DNA from 4 places in the Pseudomonas sp. NFX71 genome. Region 1 is predicted to be linked to each of the others. Evidence: predicted binding sites of a transcription regulator. Region 1 holds the regulator's gene; each other region holds the start of a gene.

Evidence for each region. Region 1 encodes FliA, which starts transcription of late flagellar genes. Its sites were predicted from a motif close to CTAAAGTTTNNNNNNNNNNNGCCGNTAA; they were not measured.
Region 2: a site for FliA is predicted at 2,671-2,698, ahead of ACM1ZW_RS23055 (methyl-accepting chemotaxis protein). Genes of this name have one in related genera too.
Region 3: a site for FliA is predicted at 1,902-1,929, ahead of ACM1ZW_RS02415 (methyl-accepting chemotaxis protein). Genes of this name have one in related genera too.
Region 4: a site for FliA is predicted at 2,057-2,084, ahead of ACM1ZW_RS07920 (methyl-accepting chemotaxis protein). Genes of this name have one in related genera too.

The regions. Positions count from the first base shown of each region.
Region 1 covers NZ_CP182230.1:3,708,714-3,713,109, reverse strand. Annotated here, with positions in the region: gene ACM1ZW_RS17155 (protein phosphatase CheZ) at 1-330, opposite strand, end outside; gene ACM1ZW_RS17150 (chemotaxis response regulator CheY) at 353-724, opposite strand; gene fliA (RNA polymerase sigma factor FliA) at 892-1,632, opposite strand; gene fleN (flagellar synthesis regulator FleN) at 1,629-2,459, opposite strand; gene flhF (flagellar biosynthesis protein FlhF) at 2,576-3,904, opposite strand; gene flhA (flagellar biosynthesis protein FlhA) at 3,916-4,396, opposite strand, start outside.
Region 2 covers NZ_CP182230.1:4,927,467-4,931,862, reverse strand. Annotated here, with positions in the region: gene ACM1ZW_RS23065 (purine-cytosine permease family protein) at 1-1,069, opposite strand, end outside; gene ACM1ZW_RS23060 (flavin reductase family protein) at 1,381-1,866, shown strand; gene ACM1ZW_RS23055 (methyl-accepting chemotaxis protein) at 1,914-2,618, opposite strand; partial or broken gene ACM1ZW_RS23050 (cache domain-containing protein) at 2,820-3,704, opposite strand; gene ACM1ZW_RS23045 (LLM class flavin-dependent oxidoreductase) at 4,073-4,396, shown strand, end outside.
Region 3 covers NZ_CP182230.1:507,791-512,186, forward strand. Annotated here, with positions in the region: gene ACM1ZW_RS02405 (DUF721 domain-containing protein) at 1-380, shown strand, start outside; gene ACM1ZW_RS02410 (helicase HerA-like domain-containing protein) at 400-1,887, opposite strand; gene ACM1ZW_RS02415 (methyl-accepting chemotaxis protein) at 2,062-3,951, shown strand; gene ACM1ZW_RS02420 (glycosyltransferase family 4 protein) at 4,186-4,396, shown strand, end outside.
Region 4 covers NZ_CP182230.1:1,704,123-1,708,518, forward strand. Annotated here, with positions in the region: gene ACM1ZW_RS07920 (methyl-accepting chemotaxis protein) at 1-1,953, opposite strand, end outside; gene ACM1ZW_RS07925 (LysR substrate-binding domain-containing protein) at 2,135-3,055, opposite strand; gene ACM1ZW_RS07930 (NorM family multidrug efflux MATE transporter) at 3,215-4,396, shown strand, end outside.

The sequences.
Region 1 (4,396 bases):
GGAGTTTTCGACCAGATCCATGGTGCGGTTGGCGGCAGCCTCGGTCAGCTTCACCACGTAGCCCAAGCGCTCAGTGGCATCCGTGATCTGCGACACTTCCTCGGCTTGCGGCATGTGCGGGTCAATCTGGAAATTGACGATCGCGCTGTGCAGCTCGCGGGTGAGCTTGCCCACTTCCTGATACAGGCCGCGGTCACGGGTCTGATTGAGCTCATGGATCAGTTGCACAGCGTCGCCGAACCTGCCTTTTTCAAGGCTTTCGACCAATTCGACCGCGTGTTTTTTCAGGGTCGATTCAAAATCGCCCTGTGAAGATTCGTTGTGGTCCATAGCTCCCCCGTGGCGCAGTTTCTCAACCGATGCGTTCGAAAATCTTCTCGATTTTTTCTTTTAACGCCTGGGCCGTGAAGGGTTTGACCACATAGCCGTTAACACCAGCCTGGGCCGCTTCGATGATCTGCTCGCGCTTGGCTTCAGCGGTCACCATCAGCACCGGCAGGTGCTTGAGCTTTTCATCGGCGCGCACGTGGCGCAGCAGATCGATGCCGGTCATGCCAGGCATGTTCCAGTCCGTTACCAGAAAGTCGATGCTCCCGCTGTTGAGAACCGGAATGGCAGTAGTGCCATCGTCAGCCTCCACCGTGTTGGTGAACCCAAGGTCACGCAACAGGTTTTTTATGATCCGCCGCATCGTTGAGAAGTCATCAACGATGAGGATTTTCATGTTCTTGTCCAATTCGACCTCCAAGCAGTCTTAAACGCGCCCAGCACCTGGACGCGCCATTTCAATCAATCCGGCAAAGCACTCAATGACTGTCTGGAGCACAACAGATCGAGACCGGCGCAGTTCAACACCACACCAGCCACGTTCGCAGTGTCCCCACACTGCCTTCAGCGCGCTCGCCACTCCCCCAAACGCCCCCGCAAACGGGCCGCGCACTGGCTGTGTAACTGGCTGACCCGAGATTCGCTGACCCCCAGGACCTCACCGATTTCCTTGAGATTCAACTCTTCGTCGTAGTACAGCGCCAACACCAGTCGCTCACGCTCCGGCAAATTGGCAATCGCGTCCGCCAGCGCCGCCTGGAAGCGTTCATCTTCCAGATCGCGTGACGGCTCGAGATGAGCACTCGCGCCATCCTCGTGCAGCCCTTCGTGTTCGCCGTCCTGCAAAAGATCGTCGAAACTGAATAACCGGCTGCCCAGGGTGTCGTTCAAAATCCCGTAGTAATCGTCGAGACTCAATTGGAGTTCGGCCGCAACTTCGTGATCTTTAGCGTCACGGCCGGTTTTAGCTTCAATCGAGCGAATTGCGTCGCTGACCATGCGGGTATTGCGGTGGACCGAGCGTGGCGCCCAGTCCCCCTTGCGGACTTCATCGAGCATCGCGCCGCGGATTCGAATGCCCGCGTACGTCTCGAAACTCGCGCCTTTGCTGGCGTCGTATTTGGTCGACACTTCAAGCAGACCGATCATGCCGGCCTGGATCAGGTCTTCGACCTGGACACTGGCCGGCAATCGCGCCAGCAAGTGATAGGCAATGCGTTTGACCAGTGGCGCGTAACGCTCGATCAGCTCGTACTGCGCGTCACGTGCCGATTTCTTGTAAAGGTTGTAACCGCTGGCTGTCATAGCACGGGTCCTGCCGTTTGTTGCACGAGGCGCTCGACGAAAAACTCCAGGTGTCCGCGCGGGTTGGCAGGCAGCGGCCAGGTATCGACCTTTTGTGCGATGGCCTTGAAGGCCAGGGAGCACTTGGAACGCGGGAAAGCTTCATAAACCGCGCGCTGCTTCTGAACGGCCTTGCGCACGCTTTCGTCGTACGGCACCGCACCGACGTATTGTAAGGCGACGTCAAGGAAGCGATCCGTGACCTTGGTCAACTTGGCGAACAGGTTGCGACCTTCCTGCGGGCTCTGGGCCATGTTGGCCAGGACGCGGAAGCGGTTCATGCCGTAGTCGCGGTTCAGCAGCTTGATCAGCGCGTAGGCGTCGGTGATCGAGGTCGGCTCGTCGCAGACCACCAGCAAGACTTCCTGCGCGGCGCGAACGAAACTGACTACCGAGTCACCAATACCTGCAGCGGTGTCTATCACCAGGACGTCGAGGTTGTCGCCGATATCGCTGAACGCCTGGATCAGGCCGGCATGTTGCGCCGGGCTCAGATGCACCATGCTCTGCGTGCCGGACGCCGCCGGGACGATGCGGATACCGCCGGGCCCCTGCAACAACACGTCGCGCAGCTCACAGCGGCCTTCGATTACGTCAGCCAGGGTACGTTTGGGTGTCAGTCCCAGCAGGACGTCAACGTTCGCCAGCCCCAGATCGGCGTCCAGCAGCATGACGCGCCGGCCGAGCTCAGCTAGAGCCAGGGACAAGTTCACTGACACGTTAGTCTTCCCGACGCCACCTTTGCCGCCGGTCACCGCGATCACCTGTACGGGATGCATGCTGCCCATGTTATTTCTTTACCTTGTCTTGCATAGACGGAGGCCACATTACTGGCTGCGCGTTCACAAACGGAACAATGCATGGCAGACCATCGATGTAGGTACAAAAACTGTTCATTAATACCTCAGCCAACCTGCTTGGTCGGACTGTGGTAAATATCAGCGAACATGTCAGCCATGGCTTCTTCGCTGGGTTCTTCCTGCATTTGCACGCTGACGGCGCGGCTCACCAGCTGATGACGACGCGGCAGATGCAAATCATCCGGAATCCGCGGTCCATCGGTCAGGTAAGCCACCGGCAACTCATGACTGATTGCCAGGCTCAACACCTCACCCAGGCTTGCTGTTTCATCCAGTTTAGTCAGGATGCAGCCAGCCAGCCCGCAGCGCTTGTAACTGTGATAAGCGGCGGTTAGAACCTGTTTCTGGCTGGTGGTTGCCAGAACCAGATAATTTTTTGATTTGATGCCACGACCGGCCAGGCTTTCGAGCTGCATGCGCAGTGCCGGATCGCTGGCCTGAAGACCCGCGGTATCGATCAGCACTACACGTTTGCGCAGCAACGGGTCCAGCGCCTGCACCAGGGACTGGCCCGGGTCGATGTGGGTGACCGACACGTTGAGGATCCGACCCAAAGTCTTCAGTTGTTCCTGAGCGCCGATACGGTAGCTGTCCATGCTCACCAGCGCGATGTTCTGCGCGCCGTACTTGAGCACGTAACGGGCCGCGAGCTTGGCCAGCGTGGTGGTCTTGCCCATGCCGGCAGGGCCAACCATGGCAATCACGCCGCCCTCTTCCAGTGGCTCGACTTCCGGCGTGGCAATCATCCGTGCCAGGTGCGCCAGCAACATGCGCCAGGCCTGACGAGGTTCGTCAATGCCGGTGATCAGTTCCAGCAGATCGCGGGACAACGGACCGGACAAACCGATGCGCTGCAGGCGACGCCACAGGTTGGCCTGGGCCGGACGGCTGCCTTGCAGCTGATTCCAGGCCAGGGAGCCAAGTTGTACTTCCATCAGTTCGCGCAGGCTGTTGAGTTCGAAACGCATCGAATCGAAAGCCCGCGGATCGACACCGCCGGAGGCTGGCGCAGGGGCCGGGGCTGCACGGCGGGGTTCAGTGTAGGTCGGTTCGATCAGCGGTTCGGCGGCGGTGAGTGGCAGGCCGGCGAACAACTGGCGATTGGTGGACTTGTCGCTCTCGCCCTCGCTACGCAGGCTCAGTTCGGCCTGGGCGGTCACGATCCGCGACTGGGTCTTGCGCAGCTCGTCCTCGAGTTCCATGTTCGGAACACGCGGAGCCAGCGCCGACAGTTTGTAATCAAGGGCAGCCGTCAACTCGACACCACCGGCGATCCGGCGGTTGCCAATGATGGCGGCATCAGCGCCCAGCTCATCACGAACCAGTTTCATGGCCTGACGCATATCGGCGGCGAAAAAACGCTTAACTTGCATAAACCACTACCTCAGCCGTTGGGCCCTACTGTCGCAACGATGGTCACTTGCTTGTTGTCAGGGATTTCCTGGTAAGCCAACACATGCAAACCCGGGACTGCCAACCGGCCAAATCGCGACAGCATCGCGCGAACCGGACCGGCCACCAGCAGAATCACCGGCTGACCTTGCATTTCCTGACGCTGCGCCGCTTCGATCAACGAGCGTTGCAGTTTTTCAGCCATGCTTGGCTCCAGCAGAACGCCCTCTTCCGAGCCTTGTCCTGCCTTCTGAAGACTATTGAGCAATATTTGTTCCAACCTTGGCTCAAGAGTGATAACTGGCAGCTCCGACTCAGTCCCCACAATGCTTTGGACGATTGCACGGGATACGCCGACGCGTACGGCAGCCACCAGCGCGGCAGTATCTTGACTCTTGGCCGCATTGTTCGCGATCGCCTCGGCGATGCTGCGAATGTCCCGTACGGGCACCTGTTCGGCCAGCAACGCCTGG
Region 2 (4,396 bases), 1.2 Mb from region 1:
CCAAAATCAGGCCGATGAACTGCGAGATGAAGTCTGCGGAAGCGCCCAATGCGACGAAGCAGCACCCCGCCAGCACCCCACTCGACAACACCACGCGCACCTTGATGCTCGGCGTCCATTGGCTGGCGAAGGTCTGGATCGAGGTGATAATCGACAGCACCGCGCCATACAGATTCAAGGCGTTGTGGCTGATGATGTTGAGCAAAAACAGCACCATCAGAATCGGCCCCAGCCAGCCGGTGGATTGCTTCACCGCGGCCATCGCTTCGGTGCCTTCTGGAGTGGCCAACACCGCCACCGCGCCGAAGGTGAACGAGAGAATGGTGCCCAAGGTCGCGCCCAGATACGTGGCGAAAAACGGACGGGCGATCCCGATATCCGCCGGCAGGTAACGCGAGTAGTCCGATACATACGGCGAGAAGCTGATCTGCCAGATGATCCCCAACGACACCGTTGCCAGCCAGCCCGACAGGTTGAAACTGCCGCGAGTGAAGAAGTCCGCCGGCAGGTCGTGAGCGAAGATGTAAAGGAAACCGGCAAGCAAGGCACTGCCCATGACCCAGGTTCCGATGCGATTGAGGGTGTGAATGAAGCGGTAACCGATAACCCCGATTGCGGTAGCGCTGAGCGCACCGATGAGGATGCTCGCCGGCACCGGAACTGAAGGCGCAATGCCGACAATGGACTTGCCGGCCAAGACGATGTTGGAGATGAAAAAGCCGATGTAGATGATCGCCGCAAAGAACACGATCAGCAACGCACCATAACGGCCGAACTGTCCGCGGCTCTGCACCATCTGCGGAATCCCCATGCGCGGACCTTGGGCCGACGCGAGGGCAATCACCAGGCCACCGACCATGTGCCCGAGCGCAATCGCCAACAGCCCCCAGAACAGGTCGAGATGGAACACTTGAACCACCATGGCGCCGGTCACGATGGGCAAGGGCGCGATGTTGGTACTGAACCATAAAGTGAAAAGGTCGCGGGCCTTCCCGTGGCGTTCCGCGAGTGGGACGTAATCGACCGTGTGATTCTCGATCAGGGGGTCTTGCCGGGACATCTGGGACATGTGCATGAACTCTAGTTTGTCTGATCTTATTGTTGTACGAAGCCAAACCGGGGACGCTCTTTGGCGGTCCCTCAGATGCGAGTCATATTATGGTATTCCAACTTTTAAACAAGGCTGATCGGGTCTTTTAGCATCCCTAATCCCGATAAATGAACGCCAACAAATTCCATTAAAAGCCCGTATTCATTGGGCTTAATGCCCAATACGTGCGTTTATCGGGGAAAAGAAAAAGCCCTTGCAAACGATGTATTACGGTATACCATCAGACCTACAAACCCATAAAACCTGTTTCACCGCCAGAGGACCGTCCCATGATCGATGCCGCCATCTACAAACAAGTGATGGGTTCGTTTCCGTCCGGAGTGACTGTGATCACCACGCTGGATGACGACGACCAAATCGTCGGCCTTACCGCCAGCGCCTTCAGCTCGCTGTCCATGGACCCGGCCCTGGTGCTGTTCTGCCCCAACTACAGCTCCGATTCCTATCCGGTTCTGATCAAGAACAAACGCTTTGCCATTCACGTCCTGTCCGGCGGCCAGCAGAGCGAAGCCTATGCCTTCGCGCGCAAAGGCAAGGACAAGGCCCAAGGCATCGAATGGACCTTGAGTGAACTGGGCAACCCGATTCTGGCTAACGCCACGGCGGTGATCGAATGCGAGCTGTGGCGCGAATACGAAGGGGGCGACCACGCGATCATGGTCGGCGCGGTGAAGAACCTGATCGTGCCCCAGCAGAACGCAGGGCCACTGGTGTATTGCCACGGCAAGATGGGCGCGCTACCCGTCCTCGCCTGACTCAATCAAACGGCAGCGGCGTGTATCCGCACCGCTGCCTCTCCTGCTCACGTTCTGAAACGACTCACCAACTGATTCAATGTCTCGGACAATGCGGTCAGGTTCTTCGCATCCTGCCGGGTAGAATCTGCAAGACTGGAAACCAACTGCGCATCACCGTGAATCTGGCTGATGTGCCGGTTGATGTCTTCGGCCACCTGATGCTGCTCCTCTGCCGCCGTGGCGATCTGCGTATTCATGTCACGGATCACATCCACCGATTCGCGGATCAACCCAAAACTGACCCGCGCTTCATTGATCGACACCACCGTCTCCTGCGACACCTCCAGACTGGCGTGCATTTGCTTGCCCATCTGATGGGTACGCCGTGCCAGATTACCGAGCAAGCCATCGATCTCACCCGTGGAGTCGGAGGTGCGCTTGGCCAACGCCCTCACCTCATCGGCCACCACAGCAAAACCGCGACCCTGCTCACCGGCACGTGCCGCCTCGATGGCAGCATTTAACGCCAGCAGGTTGGTCTGTTCAGCAATCGAACGAATCGTGCCGAGAATCGACTGTATGTCGTTACTGTCTTTTTCAAGTTGCTCCATCGCCTGGGCGGAGTGCTCAATCTCTTGGCTCAGACGCCCGACATTGTTCACTGCTGCATCGATTTGCTGCTGCCCGGTATGCGCCTGGCGCTGTCCATTATCGGCCGAGTCGGCAGCCCGGCTGCAGGAGCGCGCGACTTCATTGGACGTGGCCACCATCTCATGAAACGCGGTGGACACCATGTCCACCGCCTCACGCTGACGAGACGCAACGTCGGCCATTTCCACCGAGACTTCAGTGGCGCTGCCGGAACTGCTGTGAATCTGCCCCGCTGCCTGGCCGATGCGCTGGATTAACGTTCGGATCGCTTCGAGAAACTGGTTGAACCAGCCAGCCAACTGCGCCGTTTCATCCCGCCCACGCACTGCCAGACGTGCAGTCAGGTCGCCTTCACCTTGAGCGATTCCTTCCAGACCGCTAGCCACGCTCCGAATCGGCTTGACAATCAACCCGGCAAACCAGGCTCCGCCCATGGCAAAAAATCCGGCGCAGACCAAGGCGATCGCAGCAATGATCCAAGTCAATCGAGTGGCACCGGCCATCACTTCACTTTCCCGGACCACACCGACAAAGCGCCAGCCCAGCGCTTCGGACGGCCAAACAAAAGCCATGTAGCGCTCGCCCGCCAGTTTGACTTCAACCAGCCCCTTGCCGGCTTCACTTAACTCGCGGTAACCATCACCCAGCTCACTGAGCTTTTTAAAGTTGTGGGACGGCTCATTCGGATCGACCAGTACCGTGTCATTGCCTTCCATCAACAGCAAATAGCCGCTGTCACCAAGCTTGATCTGCTTGACCAGGTCGGTTAATTGCTTGAGCGAGACGTCGATGTTCACCACCCCGACATTACTGCCCAGGCGATTGGTGAAGCTCTGGACGGTGCTGACCAGCACCACATCGTCGGCCGCCCAGTAATAGGCATCAGTTCGTAGAGTCTTGCCCGGCTGCGCCATCGCAGTTTTGTACCAGGGCCGTGTACGAGGATCGTACCCGGAGAGCTTGGGATCACCCGGCCAGAACACGTAACCGCCGTCTTCAGTACCCAGTGACAGATAGGCATAGGCCGAATGACTCCTGGCCAACCCCGAGAACAGCTGAAACAGTTGCTGATCATGCTCGCCCATGGGCATTTGGGCCGCGTCACTCGCCATATATCGTTTGAGACTGGCATCAATACTCTGCAATTGCGGATGTTCGGCCAGGTAGGCGACATTCTGGCTGATGCCTTCGAAGAACAGTTGCATGGCGTTTTCGACCTGACGGATCTCCCGTCCACTGCTGTCGCTAAACGTTTCCCGTGCCTCTTGGCGTACGTTGAGGATGATCAGCACAGCTACCAGAATAACCGGGAGGCTGGCGATCGCCGCAAATGCGAGGATCAGTTTTTGTTTTATGTTCATCAAGCTCGCCTTCCTTGTGAGGTGAGTACGACCGTCGGAGAGAAATATTTTGTGGATATTCCATATTATGGTATACCAATAACGAATCAGCCGAATAGCCGTTCTCAGCGACGCGCTTCAACCGGCGAGAACTCCCGGGAGCGCCTAGCGCTCATTCCAGGCAACAGGCCTGCAGTCGACAGGCCGACAACAAAAGATCCGAGGTAAGCGTCATGAAGTTTTCATTGTTCGTGCACATGGAACGCTGGGACGAAAGCATCAGCCACCGTCAGTTGTTCGAAGACCTGACGGAACTGACCCTGATGGCTGAAGCCGGCGGTTTCAGCACCGTCTGGATCGGCGAACACCACGCGATGGAATACACCATCTCGCCGAGCCCGATGCCGTTGTTGGCCTACCTGGCCGCCAAGACCACCACCATTCACCTCGGCGCCGGCACCATCATCGCGCCGTTCTGGCACCCGTTGCGCGTCGCCGGCGAATGCGCACTGCTGGACGTGATCAGTAACGGTCGCATGGAAGTCGGTCTGGCCCGC
Region 3 (4,396 bases), 3.2 Mb from region 1:
GCCATGCTCAACGCCTGGGTCATTTACAACGTCTGCTGGAAAGCCAATTGCAGCCTGCCGCCCGCGAGCATTGCCACGTGGCATCGTGGCGCGAAGGCAGTTTGTTGCTGATTGTCACCGATGGTCATTGGGCAACTCGTCTGCGTTATCAACAGAAGCGTCTGCAACGGCAGTTACAGATGTTTGATGAATTCGCCAGCCTGACCCGGATTCTGTTCAAGGTGCAGCCACCGACCGTTCAGCAAGGGGCGGCGGGGCATACCATCAGTTTGTCCAGCGATGCGGGCGCGACCATTCAGGCCACGGCGGAGGGGATCAGTGATCCGAATCTGCGAGCGGCGCTGGAGCGATTGGCGGCGCACGCCAAACCCAAGGATTAAAGGCTGCGATCTTTTGCTTTCAGCGGCGTTTACTGCCACCGAGCAGCGAGCCCATCAACCCGCGCACCAACTGCCGCCCCAACTGATTGGCCGCCTGTCGCATTGCCGATTTCAGTGCCTGCCCTGCCGCCGTGCCGAGGAACTCCCCAGCCTTGTCGGTGAAGCTCGGTTCCTCCGCCGCAGGTTCGCCCGGCGCCGCTTCGGGCTCTGGTGCCAATCCTTTACGCCCCATCAACACTTCATACGCCGATTCCCGATCAACCGGTTTGTCGTACCGCCCCTTGAACGGCGAGCCGGCGATCAGCAGCGTGCGTTCCGTCTCGGTTAGCGGCCCGATCCGCGATTGCGGCGGCGCGACCAATACGCGCTGGACCATCTCCGGCGTGCCCTTGTCCTGCAACGTGCCGACCAGCGCTTCGCCAATCCCCAGTTCAGTCAACACCGACAAGGCGTCGAATGCGGGGTTCGGACGGAAGCCTTCGGCCACGGCCCGAAGGGATTTCTGTTCCTTGGCCGTGAACGCGCGCAAGCCATGCTGGACGCGCAGGCCAAGTTGAGCCAACACGTCATCCGGCAAGTCGCCCGGCGACTGGGTGACGAAATACACGCCGACGCCTTTCGAGCGAATCAGCCGCACCACTTGCTCCAGACGCTCCTGCAATGCCTTGGGTGTATCGGCAAACAGTAAATGGGCTTCATCGAAAAACAGCGCCAGCAACGGTTTATCAGCATCGCCGCGTTCCGGCAGTTGTTCGAACAGTTCGGCCAGTAGCCACAAAAGGAACGTCGCGTAGACCTTGGGCGCCTCGTGCACCAGGCGACTGGCATCCAGCAAATGAATGCGCCCCCGCCCCTCGGCGGTCGGCTGCAAAATGTCTTCGAGTTGCAACGCCGGCTCGCCGAACAGTGCTTCGGCGCCCTGTTGTTCCAGAATCGCCAGGCGCCGCAACAGGGCCTGACTCGATCCCGTGGTCATCAGCGCGGCGTCGTCCCCCAGCGATTCGGGGTGGTCGCGCAGGTGATTGAGCAGTGCCTTGAGGTCCTTCAAATCCAACAGCAGCAAGCCTTCACGGTCCGCGACCTTGAACGCGGCGTACAACGCCGACTGCTGACTGTCAGTCAGTTCCAGCAGGGCGCCGATCAATAACGGTCCCATTTCGCTCAAGGTTGTGCGCAATGGATGACCGGACTGGCCGTGAATGTCCCACAGGGTGACCGGATAGGCCTGAGGCGTGTGGTTCAGCCAGGGCATCCCGGCGATGCGCTCGGCAACTTTGCCTTGAGGGTTGCCGGCCGCGCCAAGACCGCACAGGTCACCCTTGATATCCGCGGCAAACACGGCCACGCCAGCATCGCTGAACGCCTCGGCCAGTTTTTGCAAGGTGACGGTCTTGCCGGTCCCGGTAGCGCCCGCGACCAGACCGTGACGGTTCGCCAGGCGCATGGCCTGGGCGATCGGCTTCCCCGCGAGATCGGCACCGATAACGAGTTGCGATGAATCAGGCATTTGGTCACCCATGGTTAATCTTTAATGCTGCACGGCCGATATAAAAGACTGAAAAGCGTCGGTAATCCCCCTAAGGAGAGGACGGAAATATCAGCTTGTTTTCATGATCGCCCACTGCGCTTTTTCCTATAAAAGCACGCCTTGGGCCTTAAGACCTTAGCGGAACCCCGAGCCATGAACAAAAATCTGCGCTTCAGCCATAAAATCCTGCTCGCCGCGGCACTCATCGTCATTGCCGCGTTCGCCTCGTTCACACTGTACAACGACTATCTGCAGCGCAACGCCATTCGCAAGGACCTGGACAACTATCTGCAAGAAATGGGCAGTGTGGCTGCCAACAATATCCAGACCTGGCTGAGCGGACGCAGCTTGCTGATCGAAAACCTCTCACAAAGCATCGCGCTGAACGCCGACATCGACAACGTCGCCAAGCTGCTGGAGCAGAAAGCAGTGACGTCGACCTTCATGGGTGCCTATCTGGGCAACAAGGATGGCACCTTCATCATCCGGCCGGACAGCAAAATGCCGGAGGGCTATGACCCCCGCGCCCGTCCCTGGTACAAAAGCGCCCAAAGCACCAGCGGCCCGGCACTGACTGAACCCTACATCGATCTGGCCTCCGGCCAGCTGGTCATCTCCATCGTCAATAGTGTCCTCAAGGACGGTCAGAACATCGGCGTGGCCGGCGGCGACCTGAGCCTGCAAGTGATCGCCGACAGCCTGAATGCGATGGACTTCAACGGTATGGGTTATGCGTTCCTGATCAGCGCCGACGGCAAGATTCTGGTGCACCCGGACAAAGCGCTGGTGATGAAATCACTGGCCGAGGCGTACCCGAAAGATACACCGCGCATCAGCAGCGATTTCAGTGAAGTTGAAGTCGATGGCAAAACCCGCATCGTCACGTTCACGCCGATCAAAGGCCTGAATTCCGTCAACTGGTACATCGGTCTGTCGGCGGATAAAGGCAAAGCCTTTGCGAAGCTCAGCGAATTCCGCGCCTCGGCGGTCGTGGCGACCATCATCGCGGTCGCCATCATCATCGCCCTGCTGGGCATGTTGATCCGCCTCCTGATCCAGCCGCTGCACGTCATGACGCGCGCCATGGCCGATATCGCCGATGGTGAGGGCGACCTGACCAAACGCCTGACTATCCAGAACAACGATGAATTCGGCGTGCTCGGCACCGCGTTCAACCGTTTCGTGGAGCGCATTCACGGTTCGATCCGCGAAGTGTCGTCGGCGACCGGCCAGGTCAACGAAGTCGCCCTGCGCGTGGTCGCGGCCTCCAACTCGTCGATGTACAACTCCGACCAGCAAGCTTCGCGCACCAGCAGCGTCGCCGCCGCCATCAATCAGCTCGGTGCCGCGGCCCAGGAAATTGCGCGCAACGCCGCCCAGGCCTCGAGTCAGGCCAGCGACGCCCGCAGCCTCGCCGAAGACGGCCAGCAAGTGGTGGATCGCAGCATTGTCGCGATGAACCAGCTGTCGAGCATGCTCAGCGCCTCCAGCACCAACATCGAATCGCTGAACAGCAAAACCGTGAACATCGGGCAGATTCTCGAAGTGATCACCAGCATTTCCCAGCAAACCAACCTGCTGGCGCTCAATGCTGCGATCGAGGCCGCCCGTGCCGGTGAAGCCGGGCGTGGTTTCGCCGTGGTGGCCGATGAGGTGCGCAACCTGGCGCACCGCACGCAGGAATCGGCGCAACAGGTGCAGACCATGATCGAGGAGCTGCAAGTCGGCGCCCGCGAATCCGTCAGCACCATGAGCGACAGCCAGCGTCACAGCCAGGACAGCGTGGAAATCGCCAACCTGGCGGGAGAGCGCCTGAACAGCGTGACCTTGCGCATTGGCGAGATCGACGGGATGAACCAGTCGGTGGCCACGGCAACCGAGGAACAGACGGCGGTGGTCGAGTCGATCAATGTCGACATCACCGAGATCAACACGCTGAACCAGGAAGGCGTGGAAAACCTGCAATCGACCTTGCGGGCGTGTTCGGACCTGGAGCAGCAGGCGGCGCGCCTCAAGCAATTGGTGGGCAGTTTCCGTATTTAGTGTTTCCCGGACCTGTGGTGAGGGAGCTTGCTCCCGCTGGGTCGCGAAGCGAGCCCAACATTCTGTGGGTGTGTCAGATCTGACGCACCGTCTGAATGACGACGGCTTCGCAGCCGAGCGGGAGCAAGCTCCCTCGCCACATAACGGTCCAAAGTTCCAGCCCCCGTCACAAAACCCCAACCGAACATCTATCCTTCATAAAGGTCAACCAACGGAGAACAACGGATCGGAGGAATGCTCATCGTGCATATCGCTGACATCACCATGTTCTACGCCCCTGCCAGCGGTGGCGTGCGCACGTATCTGGATGCTAAACACCGTCGCTTGGGTATCAAGCCCGGCATTCGTCACAGCCTGCTGATCCCCGGCGCACATCTGGGTGAACAGGATGGCATTTACACGGTTCCAGCCCCCGCCCTGCCCTTCGGCAAGGGTTACCGTTTCC
Region 4 (4,396 bases), 2.0 Mb from region 1:
GCGCAAATCAGCCGCCAGCTTCTCCAGTTCCTTGGCAGTCACCGCCAGGTTCGACACCACTTCCCGCTGCTCACTGTTCGCCAACGCAATGCTTTGCAGGTTGCTGCTGAGCAATGTCGCGGTGCTGCTCTGCTCCTGGGTCGCCGTGGTGATCGCCGCGAACTGCTGGCCAGCCGAGCGACTTTGCTCATCGATTCGCGCCAGGGCCGACGCGACGTTGGCGTTGCGCGACAGGCCTTCCTGCATCAGCACATTGCCCTGTTCCATGGTGCTGATAGCGTTGCCGGTTTCCTGCTGGATGCTTTGGATCATCCCGGAAATCTCATCGGTGGCCTGGCGAGTACGCGATGCCAGGTTGCGCACCTCGTCAGCCACCACCGCAAATCCACGCCCCTGTTCACCGGCACGCGCCGCTTCGATGGCGGCGTTGAGCGCCAGCAAGTTGGTTTGCTCGGCAATCGAAGTGATCACCCCGACAATCCCGCCGATTTCCTGAGAGCGCTGACCCAGGGTGTTGATCACCGTGGCGGTGCTGTTCAGTGCGCCGGCAATTTGCTCCAGGGACGAGGACGCTTCATCCATCGATGTACGCCCAATCTGGGTTTGTTGTGCGTTTTCCTGAGCCAGACGTTGAGTGCTGCCCATGTTGTCGGCGATGTTCAGCGAGGTGGCGCTGAATTCTTCCACGGCGCCGGCCATGCTGGTGATTTCGCCCGACTGCTGTTCCATGCCTTCATAAGCGCCACCCGACAGACCCGACAGCGCCTGGGCACGACTGTTGACCTCTTGCGAGGCCTTGCGGATGTGCTCGACCATTGTCGACAGCGCCTGGCTCATCTGGTTGAAGGCGCGGGCCAGTTGACCGATTTCGTCGTTGCTCGACACGTTCAAGCGCACGCTCAGATCACCGGCGCCCAAGGCTTCGGCCTGACGCACCAGATCACCCAGCGGTGCGAGCTTACTGCGCAGCAACCAGACAGCCGAGCCCACGGCGATCAACATCGCCAGCAGACTGCCAATCGCCAATTGAATGCCCACGGCCCAGGTCACAGCACGGATTTCACTTTTCGGCATGCTCGCCACGACCGACCACGGCCCGCCTTCAAAGGGCACGGCAATGCTGTAGAAGTCTTCGGACGTGTCGCTCCAGAACTCACCTTTACCCGGCGTCTTGGCCAGGCTGTTGATCGACTTGACCGCTTGCTCCGGTGCTTGCACACCCGCGATTGGCACCAGCCATTTGTTCTGCTCATCGAGCAGCGCCAAAGAGCCGGTCTGCCCGATGCGGAAGCGTGTGAGGTTGGCGAACTGCGCGTTCTGAGCGTCGGTGTAATCGAATCCTACGTACAACACGGCAATGACCTTACCGCTGCTGTCGCGCACGGGGGTGTACTGCGACATGTAGAAGCGTTCGAACAGCAACGCCCGACCTACATAATTCTGCCCCGCCAGCAAACGTGCATAAGCCGGGTTCGCGTGATCGAGCAAGGTGCCGATGGCGCGGCTGCCGTCCTGTTTAGTGACGTTCGTACTGACTCGAATGAATTCATCACCGCTGCGCACGAACACGGTCGCAACGCCCGCGGTCATTTGCTTGAACTCGTCTACTTCCTTGAAGTTGTTATTCAGCACTTCGCTGCCCAGGTGCAGGCCCGGGGTCTGCGTGCCCGCCACGGCCACCGGCTCGTCCGGGTGCACGCTCAGGCCTGCGCTGAAGCGCTTCTCGAACAGGCCGGCCAGGCGCTGGGTACTTTCACGCAACGTACCGTGAAACGTACTCAGCTGGTCGGCCAGCAAGCGGGCTTCGCTGGCCAGGTGCTCTTCGCGGGTAGCGAGGTTGGCAGAGTCCAGCGAGCGCAAGGCAAACACGGTGCTGCCGCTGATGACAATCGCCAGAATAACGGCGAGCGCAAGACCAAGCTGTGAGGCAATCCGGGCACGAGGTTGAGACATGACAGCTCCTGGCCAAGTGACCGGATCGTCATTGATCGGCTGCTCGGCAAATTTTCTAATAATGGGAATTGCATCGAACCTGCACGAAGGTTCCATCTGCAGATTTTCGGCGGCAAACCTGAATACTTGAGTAATAAGCGAGGATATGGCTCAAAGCCTCTATCTCGCCGGCTCTAACGATTCAGCTCAGGTGCTCGACATCCGGCAGTTTCATCGCCTGGGCTTCGCCTTGGAGGAAATCGCTGAGACGGCGCAAACGTTCACCTCCGGGACGTGTTTTCGGCCAGACGAGGTAATAATGCTCACCGCTGGCGACGGCAGTCGGCCACGGCAAACTCAGACGACCCTGCGCCACATCCTCGGCCACCATCAAAAGATCGCCCATCGACACGCCATAACCCCGGGCGGCGGCAATCATCCCCAGCTCAAGCGTATCGAACACCTGCCCGCCCTTGAGCGACACCTGTTCGGTCAGCCCCATGCGCTCCAGCCAGTTGCGCCAGTCACGCCGGTCAGGCGTCGGGTGCAGCAGTTCGGCATTGGCCAGGCGTTCGACATCCCAGGGTTGATCTTTCAGAAGATTCGGCGCGCCCACCGGAATCAGCTCCTCGGGGAACAGGAAACTCGCCTCCCAGTCCGGTGGAAAATGCCCGTTGCTGAGGATCACGGCACAGTCGAACGGCTCGTGGTTGAAGTCCACCGAGTCGACGTCCATCCAGGCGCTGGTCAGTTGCACCTCGTTGCCCGGTTGCAGATGGCGGAAACGGCTGAGCCGCGCCAGCAGCCAGCGCATGGTCAGGGTGGATGGGGCTTTCATGCGCAGGATGTCATCTTCGGCGCGCAAGGTATTGCAGGCGCGTTCGAGTGCCGTGAAGCCTTCGCGGATGCCCGGCAGGATCAGCCGCGCCGACTCGGTCAGTTGCAGATTGCGACCGCTGCGGTGAAACAGCCGACAGGCAAAGTGCTCTTCGAGCGTACGAATGTGTCGACTGACCGCACTCTGCGTAATCGACAACTCTTCGGCCGCACGGGTAAACGAGCTATGCCGCGCCGCCGCTTCGAATGCACGAAGGGCATACAAGGGAGGAAGACGACGGGACATGCGGAAAGCTCCTATAGCGCAATGGCGTCAACTTATCAGAATCTCCGCAGGATGAGTTTTAATCATGCCATCCATCCTTTTTATCCCTTTGTGCAAACCCCGCAGAGCGCCGAGAATCGACGCTTTCCCTGTTCTCTTTGAGCGTCGAGCGTGATGACCATGCAGCATCCAGCGCGTATTGAACTCTGGGCCATCCTGCGGCTGGCGGGGCCGTTGATTGCCTCGCAGTTGGCGCATATGTTGATGGTCCTCACTGACACCTTGATGATGGCGCGGCTGAGCCCCGAAGCACTGGCTGGCGGCGGACTCGGCGCGGCGACGTATTCGTTTGTGTCGATTTTTTGCATCGGCGTGATCGCGGCGGTCGGCACCCTGGTGGCGATCCGTCAGGGCGCGGGCGATATCGTCGGGGCGGCGCGACTGACCCAGGCCGGCCTGTGGCTGGCGTGGTTGATGGCGTTGGTCGCCGGTTTGCTGCTGTGGAATCTCAAACCGGTGCTGCTGATGTTCGGCCAGACTGAAACCAACGTTCAGGCAGCCGGGCAATTCCTGTTGATCCTGCCGTTCGCCCTGCCCGGCTACCTGAGTTTCATGGCCCTGCGCGGTTTCACCAGCGCTATCGGCCGGGCGACGCCGGTGATGGTCATCAGCCTCGGCGGCACGGTGGCCAACTTCGTGCTCAATTATGCGTTGATCACCGGGATGTTCGGCCTGCCGAAAATGGGCCTGGTGGGCATAGGTCTGGTCACGGCGATTGTGGCCAACCTGATGGCCGTGGCGTTGGCGCTGCATATTCGGCGGCACCCGGCGTACGACGCGTATCCCTTGCGCCAGGGTCTTTCGCGGCCAAACCGGCAGTACTTGAAAGAGCTGTGGCGTCTCGGCCTGCCGATTGGTGGCACTTACGCGGTGGAAGTCGGGCTGTTTGCCTTCGCGGCGCTGTGCATGGGCACCATGGGCAGTACGCAACTGGGCGCGCATCAAATCGCGCTGCAGATCGTCTCGGTGGCGTTCATGATTCCGGCGGGGCTTTCCTATGCGATCACCATGCGCATCGGCCAGCATTACGGCGCCGGGCAGCTGTTGGATGCGCGACTGGCCGGACGGGTCGGGATCGCGTTTGGCGCGGCCGCAATGCTCGGCTTCGCGATGGTCTTCTGGCTGCTACCCAATCAGTTGATTGGCCTGTTCCTGGACCACAACGATCCGGCCTTCCGTCCCGTCATCGAACTGGCTGTGAGCCTGCTGGCGGTGGCGGCGTGGTTCGAGCTGTTTGACGGTACGCAAACCATCGCCATGGGCTGCATACGTGGGCTCAAGGACGCCAAGACCACGTTCCTG